Regions from separate parts of the Erwinia sp. 2186 genome, predicted to be linked through region 1. Evidence: predicted binding sites of a transcription regulator. Region 1 holds the regulator's gene; each other region holds the start of a gene.
What was found. Region 1 encodes PurR, which represses purine synthesis genes. Its sites were predicted from a motif close to CANGCAAACGTTTGCNTG; they were not measured.

Region 1 (4,611 bases):
GCATAAAAAAAGGCAGGCGCTCATCACGCCTGCCTTTTCTGCTTCTGACGGGCTTATTCCGCGGCGTCAGAAGGGTATTTTTGCGCGGTATCTTTAATCAGCTGCTGCAGTTCACCCTGCTGGTACATCTGAATAATGATGTCGCAACCGCCGACCAGTTCACCGTCAATCCACAGTTGTGGGAAGGTTGGCCAGTTGGCGTATTTAGGCAGCTCAGCACGAATTTCTGGGTTCAGCAGAATATCGACGTAGGCAAAACGCTCGCCACAGGCTGAAAGTGCCTGAACGGCCTGGGCAGAGAAGCCACAGCTTGGCAGTTTTGGTGAGCCTTTCATGTACAGCAGAATCGGGTTTTCTGCTATCTGGCGCTCAATTTTTTCAATAGTACTCATAAATGGCTTCCTTAATCGGATACTTCGTGTCTATTTATTGTAGCGACTCTGCGGGCCCGATGAAAACGACATTTTTTAACAGTTGGGCACGCCCTCAGAGCCGCCAGCGTGCAGGCGATAGCGTTAAAATAACATTTTCCTATTGCTTTCGCTGGATTAATGCATGAGAAAAGCACAGGTTTTGCGCAGATAAACAGCTGATTTGGCTAATTTTTACAGTTTTTACTTGCTCTGTATCATTGAAACAAAAAAGACCTTACCTTTTGTTAATGAGTTAGATTAGAATTGCAAAATGACGCTGCTGAAAGGCAGAACTCCCTGTTTCTGGCAAGCTGTGGCCTCTGGTCGTAGCACAAACTGTTAATGGTAACGATGCGTTTACTTATCACGCTCTTCATGCTGGCCTTTGCCCAGCTGTTTTTCAATATGGCGCACGCATCGCCACATGCCCCTATTAATGCAAATCATCATAAGGCAGATAGCGGCACGCCTGCCCGAGAGGATGAGCGACGTAAACGCCGACCGGTTAAAGCCAACAGCACCAAAAAAGTTAAAGAATCCACCAGCAAAAAATCTCGCTTAACCTCAGTACAGAAGTTGAAGCTTAAAAAGAAACCTTCGCTGCAAACCGCCTCTGTTCAGACTGCCCCGTTGCACTCCAGCAAATACAAAAAGAAAACCACCTTAAACGCCGGAAAAAAACGCTATGGCCGCCATCGTGGCAAGGTTGTCGATACTGCTGAAGAGCTGACGTCAGATTCTGTTTCTGCGCCATTAAAGTTAAGCAAAGCTCACCGCGCCCGCTATCAAAAGGCCCGTGAAACCGCGATGACCAAACTGATGGGCCAGCTAGGTAAACCTTACCAATGGGGCGGAACGTCGCCTAAAACCGGCTTCGATTGCAGCGGCCTGGTGTGGTATGCCTACAAAGATTTAGTGAAGTTTAAAATCCCGCGCACGGCGAATGAGATGTATCACCTGCATGATGCGGCTTCGATAAAACGTGATGAGCTGGAGAAAGGCGATTTAGTCTTCTTCCGCATTAACGGGCGCGAGACGGCGGATCATGTTGGCGTGTATTTAGGTGGTGGGAAGTTTATTCAGTCGCCACGTACTGGCAAGGATATTCAGGTCAGCGCTCTGGCAGATGATTACTGGCAGCGCCACTATATTGGTGCCCGCCGGATGATGACGCCGAAAACCATTCGATAGCGGAAATACTCAGAGCCGATCGTCAGACCGGCCCTGTTTGCACTTAATGCATAATCGCGGTGAAGCTAAACGCCATAATCATCAACAGTGCGCAAACCGTGGTCAGTAACGAGAACTTCAGATCGGTATCCATTTTTAATCCTAAATAGCCCTACAGTTTATGATGCCATCAATTTTCCCATACTTGACGGTAAAAATCTCGTTTTCTCTGCCAAGCCTTGTTAGAATTCTTTTTTTGTTGCGCAACGGCCCGCACCTTAAGGTGTTTAGCGGTCTTTAATCAGCGCTTTTTCCTTCCTGACGACTCCGGACAGCAACTAAAAAACGACTTCAGACGTCAGGTTTTCGATCTCACCAAGCAAACGATTAACAACAGGCTTATCAAATAGTTAAGATAAGCGCAGGAGTAGTTATTTCATGGCAACAATTAAAGATGTGGCAAAGCAAGCCGGGGTGTCCACCACTACCGTCTCCCACGTCATCAATAAAACCCGTTTCGTTGCAGAAGAAACGCGGGAAGCCGTGTGGGCCGCCATTAAGGCGCTCCACTATTCACCCAGCGCGGTTGCCCGTAGTCTGAAGGTGAATCACACCAAAACAATCGGACTGCTGGCTACCTCGAGCGAGGCGCCCTATTTCGCCGAAATTATTGAAGCCATTGAAAACCGCTGTTTTGCCAAAGGCTACACGCTGATCCTTGGTAACGCCCACAATGACCTTGCCAAGCAGCAGGCCTATCTGTCGATGATGGCGCAGAAACGCGTGGATGGCCTGCTGGTGATGTGTTCCGAATACCCTGACGAGCTGATCACCATGCTGGAAGATAACCGCAATATTCCGATGGTGGTGATGGACTGGGGCAAATCGCGCGGTGACTTTACCGATACGGTAGAAGACAACGCCTTTGAAGGCGGTTATCTGGCTGGCCGTTATCTTATCGACCGTGGGCATCGAGATATTGGTGTCATCCCGGGTCAGATGGAGCGCAACACCGGCGGTGGCCGTCTCGCCGGATTTATGAAAGCATTGTCTGAAGCGGGCATTACCCTGCGTGACGAGTGGCTGGTTCAGGGCAATTTCGAACCAGAATCAGGTCACCAGGCGATGCAGCAAATCCTCTCGCAGAAGCAGCGTCCAACGGCGGTGTTCTGCGGTGGCGATGTGATGGCGATGGGCGCAATTTGTGCGGCTGATGAGATGGGTCTGCGCGTTCCGCAGGATATATCGGTGATCGGGTACGATAACGTGCGCAACGCCCGCTACTTCACTCCGGCGCTGACCACGGTTCACCAGCCAAAGGAACAGCTGGGCGAAACCGCCTTCGATATGCTGTTAGATCGTATCACCAGCAAGCGTGAAGAACCGCAGACGATTGAAGTACATCCTACGTTGATCGAACGCCGTTCGGTTGCCGATGGTCCCTTCCTGGATTACCGCCGCTAGTCCCGCTCAGTGCTGAGGGCGAATTCTCCCTCAGCACACCCAATTGGCTCAGGGCTCTTCCTTCAGCCATTCACTGTTCAGCGTGTCACTGTCACCCAGATAATCCAGCAACCAGCTCAGCGCCGGTGAAGCCTGCTGCTCAGACCAGCTCACGCAGCACGGACTGTCCGGAAATCCGCCTTCCAGCGTCAATTCATGCAAAGCGCCTTTTTGCAGCAGCGGTTGCGCCAGATGGCCCGGTACCATCCCCACGCATAAGCCCGCCAGCAGGCAGTCAAATGCGCTTTCCCAGTCTGGCACCACCAGCCGCCGCTGATTATCCAGCGTCCATGTGGTGCGTTTCGGCAAGGCTCTTGAGGTATCTTCCAGCACCAGTGAAGGCCATTCGCCAATGGCCTCTTCACTGGTTTCTGCGTGCTGACGTGCCAGCGGATGATCCGCGGCAACCACACAGCGCCAGTTGAGCGCGCCCATATTGCGGAAGGCGAAGCGGCCACCTACCGGGATAGCCTGTGTCGCGCCGATGGCCACATCCACCCGCCCGTCGGCCAACGCATCCCAGACGCCGTTAAAAACTTCTGCTGACAGATGCAGTTCCATATCCGGAAAGTGCCGATAAAAGTCGACTACCAGCTGTCGGGTTCGCTGAGATTTAACGATGCGATCGACGGCGATATTAATTTGCCCTCGCCAGCCGTTAGCGACCTGCTGGCACTGCCGTCGGGTGGCGAGCATTTTTTTGATGACACTGCGGCCCTCCTGGATAAATACTCGTCCCGCATCGGTCAGCACCACATCACGGTGGCGACGCTCAAACAACGGCACGGCAAGCCATTCTTCCAGCTGCCGCACGGTATAACTGATGGCTGAGGGTACGCGATGGAGCTCTGCGGCGGCAGCGGTAAAACTGCCGCTGCGGGCAACTGCATCAACCACTTCAAGGGAATGTTCTGACCACATAATCTGCCTGCAATATTTTTGAACGCAACCTGCAAATATTACCGTTTCACAAGCTGTATGGCACGCGATTACACTCTGCGGCGTTTCGTTCATCACAAATAAAGAGCAAAAGAATGCCTTCGAAAGGATTTATTGTTTACCTGGCGCTGTTAAGCGTGGCAGGTTTCCTCGCTACCGATATGTACCTGCCTGCCTTTGGTGCCATGCAACAAGACCTGCAAACCGATGCCGGGATCATCAGCGCCAGCCTCAGCCTGTTCCTGGCGGGTTTTGCCATCGCCCAGCTGTTTTGGGGTCCGTTGTCGGATCGTATTGGCCGTAAGCCTGTGCTGTTGATGGGTCTGAGTCTGTTCGCCGTCAGTTGTGGCGCGATGTGGTGGGTAGATTCTGCTGCTGCCCTGCTGGCGTTGCGCTTTGTGCAAGCGGTGGGGATTTGTGCCGCTGCCGTCAGCTGGCAGGCACTGGTTGTCGACCGCTATTCCGCCAGCCAGGCAAATCGCGTATTCGCCTCCATCATGCCGTTAGTGGCACTCTCGCCTGCGCTCGCGCCGTTACTGGGCGCCTGGTTACTCAACCATTTCAGCTGGCGCGCCATTTTTGTCGC
Region 2 (4,611 bases), 640 kb from region 1:
CGGATCTCTCTGCAGACCGTATCCGCGATGAGAAAGTGAAAGTCCTGCGTTCACTGCGTCGCATCGACCATACCAACGTGCGCGATAAAACCGTGCGTGGTCAGTACACCTCTGGTTTTGTGCAGGGCAAAAAAGTGCCTGGCTATCTGGAAGAAGAAGATGCCAACAAATCCAGCAGCACCGAAACCTTCGTTTCTATCCGCGTGGATATCGACGACTGGCGCTGGGCCGGCGTTCCGTTCTACCTGCGTACCGGTAAGCGCCTGCCGGTGAAATGTTCTGAAGTGGTGGTGTACTTTAAGAACCCGGCACTGAACCTGTTCAAAGATTCCTGGCAGGAACTGCCGCAGAATAAACTGACCATTCGACTGCAGCCGGATGAAGGTGTGGATATTCAGATTCTGAACAAAGTCCCGGGTCTGGATCACAAACACAACCTGCAAACCACCAAGCTGGATCTGAGCTTCTCTGAGACCTTCAACCAGTCTCACCTGGCAGATGCTTACGAGCGCCTGTTGCTGGAGACCATGCGCGGTATTCAGGCGCTGTTTGTCCGCCGTGATGAAGTGGAAGAAGCCTGGAAGTGGGTCGACTCCATCATGGAAGCCTGGGCTGGCGATAACGAAGCGCCTAAGCCTTATCAGGCAGGGACCTGGGGACCGGTTGCCTCTGTGGCGATGATCACCCGCGATGGCCGTTCCTGGAACGATATCGGCTAATCGTCCATCGCTGCCTGCTCTCAAGCCCCGTCTCTGTTACGGGGCTTTTTTTTGCGCAGGCGAGAGCAAAAAGCGTCGTAAAGAAAAATGAACCGTAGTTTTAAAAATCCGCATTAGCGCATGGACGCAGGGAAGGGCAATCCTGTATGGTAGAGGCTGTATTCCTGTCCTGACGCCGCGCGCGTCGCTTTGGAGAAGCAGAAAGATGACTAACTGGAAGACCAGCGCCGAGCAAATCCTCACCACTGGCCCTGTGGTGCCGGTAATTGTGGTAAACAAACTTGAGCACGCGGTGCCGATGGCGAAAGCGCTGGTGGCGGGCGGAGTGAAAGTATTAGAAGTCACGCTGAGAACACCCTGTGCGATGGATGCCCTGAAAGCAATGATCCGCGAAGTGCCGGAAGCCATTGTGGGTGCGGGCACGGTACTTAACGTCCAGCAGCTGAAAGAAGTGACCGATGCCGGTGCGCAGTTTGTTATCAGTCCTGGCGTGACCGAATCACTGTTACGCGCAGCGGTTGATGGCCCGGTGCCGTTGATTCCTGGCATCAGCACGGTGTCGGAACTAATGACCGGTCTGGATTATGGCCTGCGTGAATTCAAATTCTTCCCGGCTGAAGCCAACGGTGGCGTGAAGGCGCTGCAGGCGATTGGCGGCCCGTTCCCTCAGGTGCGTTTCTGCCCGACGGGCGGCATTTCGCCGGCCAACTACCGTGACTATCTGGCGCTGAAAAGCGTGCTCTGTATTGGTGGTTCCTGGCTGGTTCCGGCTGATGCGCTGGAAGCAGGGGATTACGATCGTATCACCCAGCTGGCCAGAGAAGCGGTAGCGGGCGCGCGATAAGACGTCGGATCAGGCAAAAAACAAAAGGGATGGCACAGGCCATCCCTTTTTTGTTGGCACGAAAGCGCGTTTATCCGCTGACTTTCACACCGGCTGCACAAGCGATCGCGCGCTGTACCGCATCATCGATGTTCTCGCCCGTGGCCAGCGCCACGCCGAGACGGCGCTTGCCCCGAACTTCCGGTTTGCCGAACAGACGCACCTGCAGACCGGCGCCCAGCACGCCGCCCAAATTGGCAAACTGCACGTTATCGCTGTCCAGTTCTGGCAGGATCACCGCAGATGCGGCGGCGCCGTACTGACGAATGCCGCCAATCGGCAGACCGAGGAAGGCACGCACGTGCAGGGCAAATTCGGACAGGTCCTGAGAGATAAGCGTTACCATGCCGGTGTCATGTGGGCGAGGGGAAACTTCGCTGAATACCACCTCATCACCACAGACAAACAGCTCAACACCAAACAGGCCGTGGCCGCCCAGCGCCTTAACCACTTCTTCGGCAATCTGCTCAGCACGTTGCAGCGCGAGGGCGCTCATCTGCTGCGGCTGCCAGGATTCACGGTAGTCACCATCTTCCTGACGGTGACCAATCGGCGCGCAGAAGTGAATGCCGTCTACCGCGCTGATGGTAAGCAGGGTGATTTCGAAATCAAACTTCACCACACCTTCAACGATTACCCGGCCAGCACCGGCACGTCCGCCTTGCTGCGCGTATTCCCAGGCGGCATCCAACTGTGACGCTTCGCGGATAAAGCTCTGGCCTTTGCCTGACGAGCTCATCACCGGCTTCACAATGCACGGGAAGCCGATTTCGTCAGCCGCCTGATTAAACGCCTGCTGGCTGTCGGCAAAGCGGTAGGTGGAGGTGGGCAACGCCAACTCTTCTGCCGCCAGGCGACGGATACCTTCGCGGTTCATGGTCAGGCGGGCAGCGCGGGCGGTTGGCACCACGTGTTGACCCTGTTTTTCCAGCTCAATCAGCATATCGGTGGCGATGGCTTCAATTTCCGGCACGATGTAATCCGGGCGCTCGAGCGCAACCAGCGCTTTCAACGCTTCACCATCCAGCATGTTGATGACATGGCTGCGGTGCGCCACGTGCATAGCGGGTGCATCGGCATAACGATCGACGGCGATCACTTCAACGCCAAGACGCTGGCATTCCAGCGCCACTTCTTTGCCCAGTTCACCTGAACCTAACAGCATTACGCGGGTTGCGGCAGGGCGCAGCGCGGTACCAAGAGTGGTCATAATCTCTACCTGATTGGAGGGAAAAAACGCGCGCAGTATAAACGAAAACGATTGCGCGTACATCCGCTTTCCAGGGTTGAGCAAAAAAGACCCGTCTGTTATACTGTATAAAAATACAGTTAACTGAGGTGTGGACTATGGCTGTTGAAATCAAATATGTTGTCGTCAGAAAAGGTGAGGAAAAGATGACATTCGCCAGTAAGAAAGAAGCCGACGCGTACGATAAAATGCTCGATATGGCAGAAGCCTTTTCTGACTGGTTGAGCGTGGCACCTCTGGACATGGAAGAACCACAGCGTGAAGCGTTGGGCATGTTCCTGGCGGAGAATAAAGACGCCGTGCAGCATATTCTGCGCACCAGCAAGATGCCTGAGACGAGCGAGTCCGCCGCCGCGGGTAATGATGCTGAACCGACTGTTGAACTAGACAGCGCTGAAGCTGCAGCAGATGAACCGACTGAAGAGTCCGGTGCGGAAGAGCCGGAAGACTCAACGGGCAAAGCGGCCAAAGCAAAACCGGCTGCACGAACCGTTAAAGCTGCCTGATTCTTTTTACTTCATCACAGTATGTGGCGCGCAGGGTATTTTTCCCTGGCGCGCCAGAAACTTCGCCTTAATTCTTCCCTGTTAGTGACTTCCTCCACCGGCTACCGTTAACGATCGTCGCCGGATAACACCTTTTTCAACGACTGCAGCGCTTTGCTGGCCACCTCTGCCGGCGGCAGTTGATGATAACGATCGCTGAACACTTCCAGTCCTATCGGGCCTGAATAGCCTTGCTGATGAAGATAGTCAGCCAGAGATGAAAGCGGGAAATTCCCTTCGGCTGGCAATAAACGCTGATGGCGTGCCACATCCACCAGATGATCGTGGCTGGGAAGGGTAACCAGGTCGGACAGCTGGACCAGGAAGATCTTATCCATCGGAATCCCCGCCAGATCGTCCACCGTACGGTTCAGCACGAAAATGTGAAAAGCATCCACCACCAATCCCAGATTGGGTTCATTGACCTTTTGCACCAGCTGCCACGCCGCCGCCGTGTTGTTGATATGCGTGCTCCAGGCCATGGCCTCAAAGGCCACGCGCAGGCCACTTTTGCCTGCCTGACGGGCCAGCCAGCGGATATCTTCCTCTTCCCGATCTGCAATGCAGCCCTGATGGGTTGATGCAGGCGTCAGCAAGGTTGTTGCGCCCAGTTCAACGGCGGTATCCAGCATCTGCAGGGCTTCCTGGCGTTTACTCTCTCGCTGATCGTCTGGCGCGCCGTCAAAATCCAGCAGCACCTGGTAATCCGTCAGGGCCAGGCGGTGGTTATCCAGTAATCTGGCCACATCACTGGCATCGCCGCTGGCTGCCTCCACGTCCTGACGCCAGAGCTCAACCTGATCAAACCCGGCCTGGCTGGCAGCCTTCAACTTCTCTTCTGTGCTGCCGCCAAGCAGAACCGTATTGATAAACAGCGGATTATTATTGAATCTCATGATGATTTTTCCCCTACGCCAGTGCTTTAAAAAAACAAATCCAGTCGGTTCAGCCGCCGCTTTTGGCGAAGCATTATGAACCAGAAGGTTCGACTGGTGGGCTAAGTATAGCTGACGGCTTAGCATCAACTGGCCGTGAAGGTTTTCCAGGCTTTTCCTGCTTTGACGCTTCTTGACGCAAGTCGCTCTATGCTGGTTGTTTTCCGCTGAAGAAGGAAAGGCAATGAGTAACTGGCTGCAACAGATTCAAACGGTACTGGGAGGCAGTAAAGACGGCAAAGGCGGCGGTGAAGGCCTGAGTAAAATGCTGGCACCGGGC
Region 3 (4,611 bases), 1.5 Mb from region 1:
AGAAAAATGGTGAAGTCCGATTTGCTGGAAAGCACGCTTGAGCTGGAGAACCTGTCGCTGTGGTATGGCGAAAAGCAGGCGCTGAATGAGATCAACCTGCGGATCCCAAAAAATCGCATCACCGCGCTGATTGGCCCTTCCGGTTGCGGAAAATCGACGCTGTTACGCAGCCTGAACCGGATGAACGAACTGATTGATGGCTGCCGCACCGAAGGCGATATCCGGCTGAACCAGCAGTCGATCCTCGGCAGCAGTCAGGACTTATCCTCGCTACGTCGGCGCGTTGGCATGGTGTTCCAGCGGCCCAACCCGTTTCCGAAAACCATCTATGAAAACATCGTTTATGGTCTGCGCCTGCAGGGCGTTCGCGATCGGCGGGTGCTGGATGAAGCGGTTGAGCGGGCGTTGCGGGCGGCGGCGCTGTGGGGCGAAGTGAAGGATAACCTGTGGCAGAATGCGCTGACGCTGTCCAGCGGTCAGCAGCAACGGCTGGTGATCGCCCGTGCGATTGCGATTGAACCGGAAATTTTGCTGCTGGATGAACCGACCTCGGCGCTGGATCCGATTTCGACGCTGGTGATTGAAGAGCTGATGAGCAGCCTGAAGCAGCACTTCACGCTGATTCTGGTCACGCACAATATGCAGCAGGCCGCGAGGGTGTCAGATTACACCGCGTTTATGCATCAGGGGAGCGTGGTGGAGTTTGGCGAGACTGACGAACTGTTTACCACGCCGCGCCAGCGTCGCACGGAAGATTACATTACCGGCCGCTACGGCTAATAAAAAAGGGGGAGATCGACGATCTCCCCCTTAATATGCGCTACGACAAGCTAGTCGCCAGCATGCCCTTCTTCAGGCAGCTTTTCACCGTCCAGCCACGCCGCATCATCACGCATCGCCAGTCTGCCATCGACAAACCAACTGACCACCAGCGGATAAATAGCGTGCTCCTGATGCTGAACGCGGGCGTTCACATCCTCTTCGCTGTCTTCTGCAAACACCGGCACCTTCGCCTGAAGGATCACCGGGCCGCCGTCCAACTGCTCGGTAACGAAATGCACCGAGGTGCCGTGCTCTTCATCGCCATTTTCAATCGCCTGGCGGTGAGTGTGCAGACCCGGGTATTTCGGCAGCAGGGAAGGGTGGATGTTCAGCATGCGTCCGGCATAGTGCTGGACGAAGGCCGGGCTGAGGATCCGCATGTAACCGGCCAGCACCACTAAATCGGGCGCATAAGCATCGATTTCCAGCATCAGCTGGCGATCGAACGCTTCACGGTCAGCAAACTGGGAAGCGGCGAGCGCATGGGCCGGAACACCGGCCTCACGCGCGCGGGTCAGACCGTACGCGTCCGACTTGTTGCTGAACACGGCAGCGACGCTGCCGTGGATCTGGCCTTGCTGGCAGGCATCCAGGATTGCCTGAAGATTGCTTCCCTGGCCGGAAACCAGCACGACTAGCCGTTTCATGCGTTAATGACCACACGCTCTTCAGAATCGGACGCTTTGATCACGCCGATTTTCCAGGCTTTTTCGCCCGCGTCAGTCATAAGCTGTACCGCTTTATCAGCTTCGTCTGCGCTGAGGGCGATTAACATGCCCACGCCGCAGTTAAAGGTGCGGTACATCTCAAAGCGGCTGACGTTGCCCGCTTCCTGCATCCAGCCGAAGACGGCCGGCCACTGCCAGCTTGACTCTTCAATCACCGCCTGGGTGTTGTCTGGCAGCACGCGTGGGATATTTTCCCAGAAGCCGCCACCGGTCAGGTGAGCAATCGCGTGAACATCAACCTGTTCGATCAGGCTGAGGATGTTCTTCACATAGATGCGGGTAGGTTCCAGCAAATGATCGGCCAGCGACTTGCCTTCCAGCTGCGTCGTTTCCGGATTGGTGTTGCTGACTTCCAGAATTTTACGGACCAGCGAGTAGCCATTGGAGTGCGGGCCGCTGGAGCCGAGGGCAATCAGTACGTCGCCGTCCTGAACTTTGCTGCCATCGATGATTTCTGATTTTTCAACCACGCCAACGCAGAAGCCTGCCACGTCGTAATCTTCGCCGTGGTACATGCCCGGCATCTCTGCGGTTTCGCCGCCGACCAGCGCACAGCCAGACTGCGAGCAGCCTTCAGCAATGCCGGTGATCACGCTGGCTGCGGTGTCGACTTCCAGTTTGCCCGTGGCATAGTAATCCAGGAAGAACAGCGGCTCGGCGCCCTGAACCACCAAATCATTCACGCACATCGCGACCAGATCGATACCGATAGTATCGTGGCGTTTAAGGTCCATCGCCAGACGCAGCTTGGTGCCGACGCCGTCAGTGCCGGAAACCAGAATCGGCTCGCGGTATTTTTGCGGCAGCGCACAAAGGGCACCGAAACCGCCTAGTCCACCCATCACTTCCGGGCGACGAGTCTTTTTCACTACGCCTTTAATACGATCGACTAAAGCATTACCCGCGTCGATATCTACGCCGGCGTCTTTATAGCTGAGAGAGGTCTTATCGGTCACTGCGAAATCCCCACGCGGTTTGCGGTTGGTGGTATGGAAAATAAAGCGCGGCAATTCTAACAGCGCAGGCAAACGTTTGCGAGTGCCATCTTCAGACGCGTTGCGGATAACTGGATTTTAGCTAATTATTGACGGGTAGGGACGGTTTAATCAAAAGTTGCACTAAGTCATATGGCGTGGAGCGTAAATGGCGCTATAATCTCGCGATTTTTTTTTGCAGCTTAACACTCCGGGAGTACAACAATGAAGATCGTGGAAGTCAAACACCCGCTGGTCAAACATAAACTGGGTCTGATGCGTGAGCATGACGTAAGCACCAAACGTTTTCGTGAACTCGCCTCAGAAGTGGGAAGTCTGCTGACTTACGAAGCCACCTCTGATTTAGCCACCGAAACGGTGACCATTGAAGGCTGGAATGGTCCGGTAGAAATCGAGCAAATCAAAGGTAAGAAGATCACCGTGGTGCCGATCCTGCGTGCGGGACTGGGCATGATGGAAGGCGTACTCGAGCACGTGCCAAGCGCGCGCATCAGCGTTGTCGGTGTTTACCGCGATGAAGAGACGCTGGAGCCGGTCCCGTATTTCCAGAAGCTGGTTTCGAATATCGAAGAGCGCATGGCGCTGGTGGTGGATCCAATGCTGGCTACCGGTGGGTCAATGATTGCCACCATTGACCTGCTGAAAAAAGCCGGTTGTACCAGCATTAAAGTGCTGGTGCTGGTCGCCGCACCGGAAGGCATTGCCGCGCTGGAAAAAGCGCACCCGGATGTTGAGCTGTACACCGCGTCTATCGATCAGGGTCTGAATGAGAAAGGGTATATCATTCCGGGCCTCGGTGACGCAGGCGATAAGATCTTCGGCACCAAATAAGCCGTCATCAACGAGACAAGCCGACCGCAGAGTCGGCTTTTTAATGGGTAAAACAAGGGGTAATACTATGACACGTCGTGCAATTGGCGTCAGCGAGCGGCCACCGCTGCTGCAAACCATCCCACTCAGCTTCCAGCACCTGTTTGCGATGTTTGGCGCCACCGTGCTGGTGCCGATCCTGTTCCATATCAATCCGGCCACGGTATTGCTGTTTAACGGCGTCGGCACCTTGCTCTATCTCTTTATCTGTAAGGGCAAAATCCCGGCTTACCTCGGTTCAAGCTTTGCCTTTATTTCTCCGGTGTTACTGCTGTTGCCGCTCGGGTATGAAGTGGCGCTCGGCGGCTTTATTCTCTGCGGCGTGCTGTTCTGCCTGGTGGCGTTGATTGTCAAAAAAGCTGGCACCGGCTGGCTGGACGTGATGTTCCCACCGGCGGCAATGGGCGCGATTGTGGCGGTTATCGGGCTGGAACTGGCGGGCGTGGCGGCGAAAATGGCCGGACTGCTGCCCGCTGACGGCGCTTCCGTTGACAGCAAAACCATTATCATCTCGATGGTGACGCTGGGCGTAACGGTGTTTGGCTCGGTGCTGTTCCGCGGCTTTCTGGCGATTATCCCGATCCTGATTGGGGTGATTGCCGGTTATGCGCTCTCTTCGGCGATGGGCATTGTCGACTGGTCTTCGGTAGAAGCCGCGCACTGGTTCGCGCTGCCTACCTTCTATACGCCGCGTTTCGAATGGTATGCGATGTTAACTATCCTGCCGGCCGCGCTGGTCGTGATTGCCGAGCATGTCGGTCATCTGGTGGTCACCGCCAACATCGTGAAAAAGGACCTGTTGAAAGATCCGGGTCTGCATCGCTCGATGTTTGCCAACGGCATTTCTACGGTCATCTCCGGCTTCTTTGGATCCACGCCCAACACCACCTACGGTGAAAATATTGGCGTAATGGCCATCACCCGCGTCTACAGCACCTGGGTGATTGGCGGCGCGGCCATTCTGGCGATCCTGCTGTCCTGCGTCGGTAAACTGGCCGCGGTGATCCAGGCGGTACCGGTGCCGGTTATGGGCGGCGTATCACTGCTGTTATACGGCGTGATTGGCGCTTCCGGTATTCGCGTGCTGATTGAGTCCAAGGTTGATTATAATAAGGCGCAGAACCTGATCCTGACCTCGGTGATCCTCATTATTGGCGTGAGCGGCGCAACGGTGCATATCGGTGCGGCGGAGCTGA
Region 4 (4,611 bases), 2.1 Mb from region 1:
CTTCTGCATCGGTAAATAAATCAAAGGGGAAACGCAGGTTTCCCCTCTTTTCTCTGCAAAACGTCCAATGCTGCTCAGCTATCGCCAAAAACATGATCTTAATCTGAAAGTCTGCACTTCCACGTAAAGTGAGGTGATATTTGCTAAGAAAATTCTTACAATAGCCCCGATGATTTTCCGACCATTTTCACGGAGCGACAGATGGCCAGTCATTTTGCACGCCGCACCCTTACCCAGGGTCTCCCCTCGGTACAGCGACTCTCACAACCCCTGCTTGATTTCTCCAGCACGCTGGCTGAAAAGCGCCGTGTGCGTTATCTGGCAGCCCGCGCGTTGCTGGCTGACCTGATGCTGCGCGTTTATGGCCTTTCACAGCTGCCGGAAATGACGCTCAGCGCGTGTGGCCGCCCGGTGTTTGCCGACCCCGACCTTCCTGACTTCAGCCTGGCCTATGCCGGTAACATTATTGGCGTCCTGCTGGCAGAAGAAGGCGGTCATGCCGGGCTGGGCATTGAAATTGTCCGTGCGCACAGCAGGCAAACCCAGGAGCAGTATCTGCAAGGCCTCTCTTCCGGTGAACGCGCCTGGATTAATGCGCAAACCGACCCCAGCGAAGCCGCTATCCAGCTGTGGGCAATGCGTAAAAGCCTGATGAAGCTGACCGGGGTGAAAGAAGGCCGCAGCGAGTCATTGCGGCTGCATCCCGCCTCTGGCCGCTTACGCTCGCTGGAGTATCCCGATATTCAGGCGGTTTCCGACGTGGAACCCTTATTGATCTGGTCCTGTGCGCTGTCACCCGGCAACGAGCGTTTGCATCTTTGGGAGTCTGACGAAGAGAAGAACTGGACGCGACTGCAGGATATTCAGGTCAACAAACCGGCGATGGGCCAACGCATGCTGCGTCTGACCAGTCTGCCAGCAGAGAAAGTGTTTCAGGGATAGGCACGGGAAACGCGGCGAACGCCGGCGTTGAGAAAGCCACAGGCCAGCCGGAGCTGGCCTGCTTAACGCGATTAATGCGCGTCGATAAACACGATTTTCAGCACAAACAGCAGCGCGACAACCACCACGCAGGGGCTGATTTCACGCCAGCGACCGGTGCCAAACTTCATCACGCAGTAAGAGATAAAGCCTAACGCAATCCCTTCGGTAATGGAGAAGCTGAAGGGCATCATCACCGCCGTGACAAAGGCCGGAACGGCTTCGGTCAGGTCATCCCACTTCACGCGCGCCAGGCTTGAGCTCATCAGCACGCCAACATAAATCAGCGCACCCGCCGCCGCATAGGCTGGAACCATGCCCGCCAGCGGTGACAGGAACATCACCAGCAGGAACAGGATCCCGGTCACCACCGCCATCAACCCGGTACGGCCCCCGATGGAAACACCGGATGAGCTTTCGATATAGGCCGTCACGGAAGAAGTGCCGATATAAGAACCGGCCACCGAGCTGATGCTGTCAACGAACAGCGCCTGCTTCATGCGTGGGAAGGTGCCTTTCTCGTCGGTCAGACCCGCTTTGTCGGTGACGCCAATCAGCGTACCGGAGGAGTCGAACAGGTTAACCAGCATAAAGGAGAAGATGATGCCGGCCATGCCAACGTTCAGCGATCCGGCCAGATCCACCTGACCGACAATCGAGGTGATGCCGGTTGGCGCGGAGAAGACGCCGCCGTATTTCACATCACCAATCGCCAGACCAATCAGCGTGGTCACCACAATCGACACCAGCACCGCGATATGAATATTGCGGGAAGCCAGAATGGCGATAATAAAGAAGCCCAGCGCACCCAGCAGCACGCTGTGTGAGGTCAGGTTACCGACCGCCACCAGCGTATCTTTGTTGGAAACGATGATGCCGGCATTTTTCAGGCCGATCATCGCAATAAACAGACCGATACCGGCGGTGATCCCCACGCGCAGGCTGGCAGGAATATTGGCAATCATCCAGTAGCGGACGCGGAAAATGGTCAGCAGCAGCAGGCCAACCGCGCCCCAGAAGATGGCACCCATCCCCACCTGCCAGGAGATGCCCATCGCACCGACCACCACGAAAGCAAAGAAGGCATTCAGGCCCATTGCCGGCGCAAGTGCCACCGGCAGGTTAGCGACCAGGCCCATCAGGATGCTGCCGAACGCGGCAATCAGACAGGTGGTGACAAACACCGCCTGGGTGTTCATGCCCGCCACACCGAGGATCTGTGGGTTCACAAAAACGATATACACCATCGTCAGGAAAGTGGTGATACCTGCAATCACTTCGGTACGGACGGTCGTGCCGTGTTCCTGCAGTTTAAAGATCCGCTGTAGTAGGCCTGGATTAGTCATTATGTGATTCCAAAACGGAGAAAAGTTGTCGACGGCTATCCTAACCTAAAATTCTGATTTTGGGAGCTAACCGACAGGTTTTTTCGCAACCGGTTGCGCCGCGTTTTACAGACGTTCACAACCACTAACTGGAATTGACATTTCTCAGTCGCAATTCCGCCGCAGGTAAGTCAAAGTGGAGCGACCGTAAAAAAACTCCGGGAGACACCGATGACTGTTGGATGTGTATTTTTTGATTGCGACGGAACGCTGGTGGACAGTGAACTGCTTTGTACCCAGGCCTACGTGAATACCTTCGCGCAGTTTGGCGGCGACCTTTCACTGCAGGAGATGTTTGAAAAGTACAAAGGCGTCAAGCTGTACGACATTATTGCCGAGGTGCGCGCCGGGCATCATCTCAGCGTCAGCAAAGAGGAGTTCGAACCGGCATACCGCAAAGAAGTGGCGCGGCTGTTCGATCTGGAACTGAAGCCGATCGCCGGCGCAAAAGCGCTGCTTGAGCAGATCACCGTGCCGATGTGCGTGGTATCCAACGGGACGGTGCCAAAAATGCAGCACTCGCTGGGGCTGACGGAGATGCTGCCGTGGTTTACCGATCGCCTTTACAGCGGCTATGACATTGGCAGCTGGAAACCCGATCCGGAATTGATGTACCACGCCGCCCGCGAGATGAACGTTCCCATCGGGCAGTGCATTCTGATTGATGACTCGGAAGCGGGAGCGAAGGCCGGTATTGCGGCAGGCATTCCGGTGTTTTACTTCTGCGCGGATGCGCATAATAAGCCGCTGGATCACCCTTTGGTCACCCCTTTCACCGAGATGGCCGAACTGCCTGCACTGTGGCGGGCAAAAGGCTGGAACATCACCAGTTAAGCGGCGTCAGAGGCGAATCTCTTCGCCCCTGAGCCGATCAGCCAATCGCGCCCAGCGAATCCTCCGTGCCCTGCTTTTTGGGCAGCAGGAACAGGGTGGCGAAGATATCCAGCAGGTAAATCAGCGCCAGCAGGGTAATGGCGGCGGTAAACGACAGGTGGATCACCAGCAGACCTATCACCAGTGGACCAAAACCGCCCACACCACGGCCGAGGTTGAACAACACGTTCTGCGCCGTTGCCCGCACCTTCGCCGGGTAGGTGTCGGAGATCAGGGCACCGTAACCGCCAATCATCCCGTTCACAAACATCCCCATCACCGCACCGGTAAACAGCATCACGGTCGGGTCGCGCAGCTGCGCATACACGATCACCATAATCACCGCACCAAACTGGTAAAGCAGGAAAATCTTCCAGCGCGCGAAGCGGTCCGCCAGCACGCCAAACAGCCAGATGCCAAAGGTCATGCCGATCACCGTCACCGCCGTCCACAGCCCTGACTTGGTCAGCGAGAAGCCGAAATTGCTGGAAAGGTAGCTTGGCATCCAGATCATCAGGCCGTAATAGCCAAAATTCTGCACCGAACAAAGGATGAAAATCCCCAGGCTGGCTTTGGCGGTCGCGCGATCCTTGACCAGCAGCTTAAGCCTTGCTGAGAACGAAAGGCCCTGGTTCACATCCACATGTTGGGTAAATCCGGCCGGTTCGCCCATGCCGCGGCGGATAATAAAGGAGGCGAGAGCCGGCAGTAACCCGACCAGGAACATGCCGCGCCAGCCAATGTAGCCCAGCAGGAACGGGGTGATAAATGCCGCCAGTAACACGCCCAGCTGCCAGCCGATACCGACCCAGGCCGACGCGCGGTTACGCTTGTTGGCAGGCCAGGCTTCGGCAATCAGCGCCATACCAATGCCGAATTCCCCGCCCAGCCCGACGCCCGCTAAGGTGCGGTAGGCCAGCAGATCCCAGTAACCCTGCGCCACCGCGCACAGACCGGTGAACACCGAGAACATCAGGATGGTATAGGTCAGTACGCGGATGCGGCCAAAGCGATCGCTCAGGTGCCCGAAGATAATGCCGCCGAGTACCGCGCCAATCAGCGTCCAGGTCACCAGTGAGCCCGCCTGCGAAGGGCTGAGCGCCAGTGAAATCGAGATGGCGGGCAGCATAAAGCCCAGAATCAGCAGATCGAAGCCGTCCATTGCATAGCCGCTGATCGCCGCCAGCATGGCCTTGCCTGGAGTAGCGCCCTTTACGGGCGTCTTTGAAATCATGAGTGTTCCCTGCCAGAAATAAAGTGCGGCAAGTATAAGTAGGCAGGCGGTCACATTCCAGACGAAAAGTCGCCGGCAGGATCAACGGGCCGGACTCAGCCGGCCAGTGAGGAACATCAGGTAGGAGAATTACTGCCT

Region 2: purT (formate-dependent phosphoribosylglycinamide formyltransferase) is a predicted target of PurR. The motif match lies at 2,853-2,870, and genes of this name have one in related genera.
Region 3: purM (phosphoribosylformylglycinamidine cyclo-ligase) is a predicted target of PurR. The motif match lies at 2,572-2,589, and genes of this name have one in related genera.
Region 4: ACXKZG_RS22830 (NCS2 family permease) is a predicted target of PurR. The motif match lies at 2,410-2,427, and genes of this name have one in related genera.

Annotation. Positions count from the first base shown of each region.
Region 1 is NZ_CM173824.1:2,772,252-2,776,862, forward strand. It holds gene ACXKZG_RS12775 (Grx4 family monothiol glutaredoxin) at 54-392, opposite strand; gene ACXKZG_RS12780 (C40 family peptidase) at 765-1,604, shown strand; gene cydH (cytochrome bd-I oxidase subunit CydH) at 1,648-1,737, opposite strand; gene purR (HTH-type transcriptional repressor PurR) at 2,022-3,047, shown strand; gene punR (DNA-binding transcriptional activator PunR) at 3,096-4,007, opposite strand; gene punC (purine nucleoside transporter PunC) at 4,121-4,611, shown strand, end outside.
Region 2 is NZ_CM173824.1:2,130,095-2,134,705, forward strand. It holds gene zwf (glucose-6-phosphate dehydrogenase) at 1-719, shown strand, start outside; gene ACXKZG_RS09780 (bifunctional 4-hydroxy-2-oxoglutarate aldolase/2-dehydro-3-deoxy-phosphogluconate aldolase) at 925-1,563, shown strand; gene purT (formate-dependent phosphoribosylglycinamide formyltransferase) at 1,634-2,812, opposite strand; gene ACXKZG_RS09790 (YebG family protein) at 2,950-3,357, shown strand; gene ACXKZG_RS09795 (sugar phosphate isomerase/epimerase family protein) at 3,465-4,292, opposite strand; gene ACXKZG_RS09800 (tellurite resistance TerB family protein) at 4,516-4,611, shown strand, end outside.
Region 3 is NZ_CM173824.1:1,296,608-1,301,218, forward strand. It holds gene pstB (phosphate ABC transporter ATP-binding protein PstB) at 7-780, shown strand; gene purN (phosphoribosylglycinamide formyltransferase) at 831-1,469, opposite strand; gene purM (phosphoribosylformylglycinamidine cyclo-ligase) at 1,466-2,506, opposite strand; gene upp (uracil phosphoribosyltransferase) at 2,750-3,376, shown strand; gene uraA (uracil permease) at 3,444-4,611, shown strand, end outside.
Region 4 is NZ_CM173824.1:4,906,615-4,911,225, reverse strand. It holds gene mnmE (tRNA uridine-5-carboxymethylaminomethyl(34) synthesis GTPase MnmE) at 1-19, shown strand, start outside; gene ACXKZG_RS22835 (4'-phosphopantetheinyl transferase family protein) at 202-942, shown strand; gene ACXKZG_RS22830 (NCS2 family permease) at 1,014-2,327, opposite strand; gene yieH (6-phosphogluconate phosphatase) at 2,538-3,200, shown strand; gene ACXKZG_RS22820 (MFS transporter) at 3,238-4,473, opposite strand; gene phoU (phosphate signaling complex protein PhoU) at 4,590-4,611, opposite strand, start outside.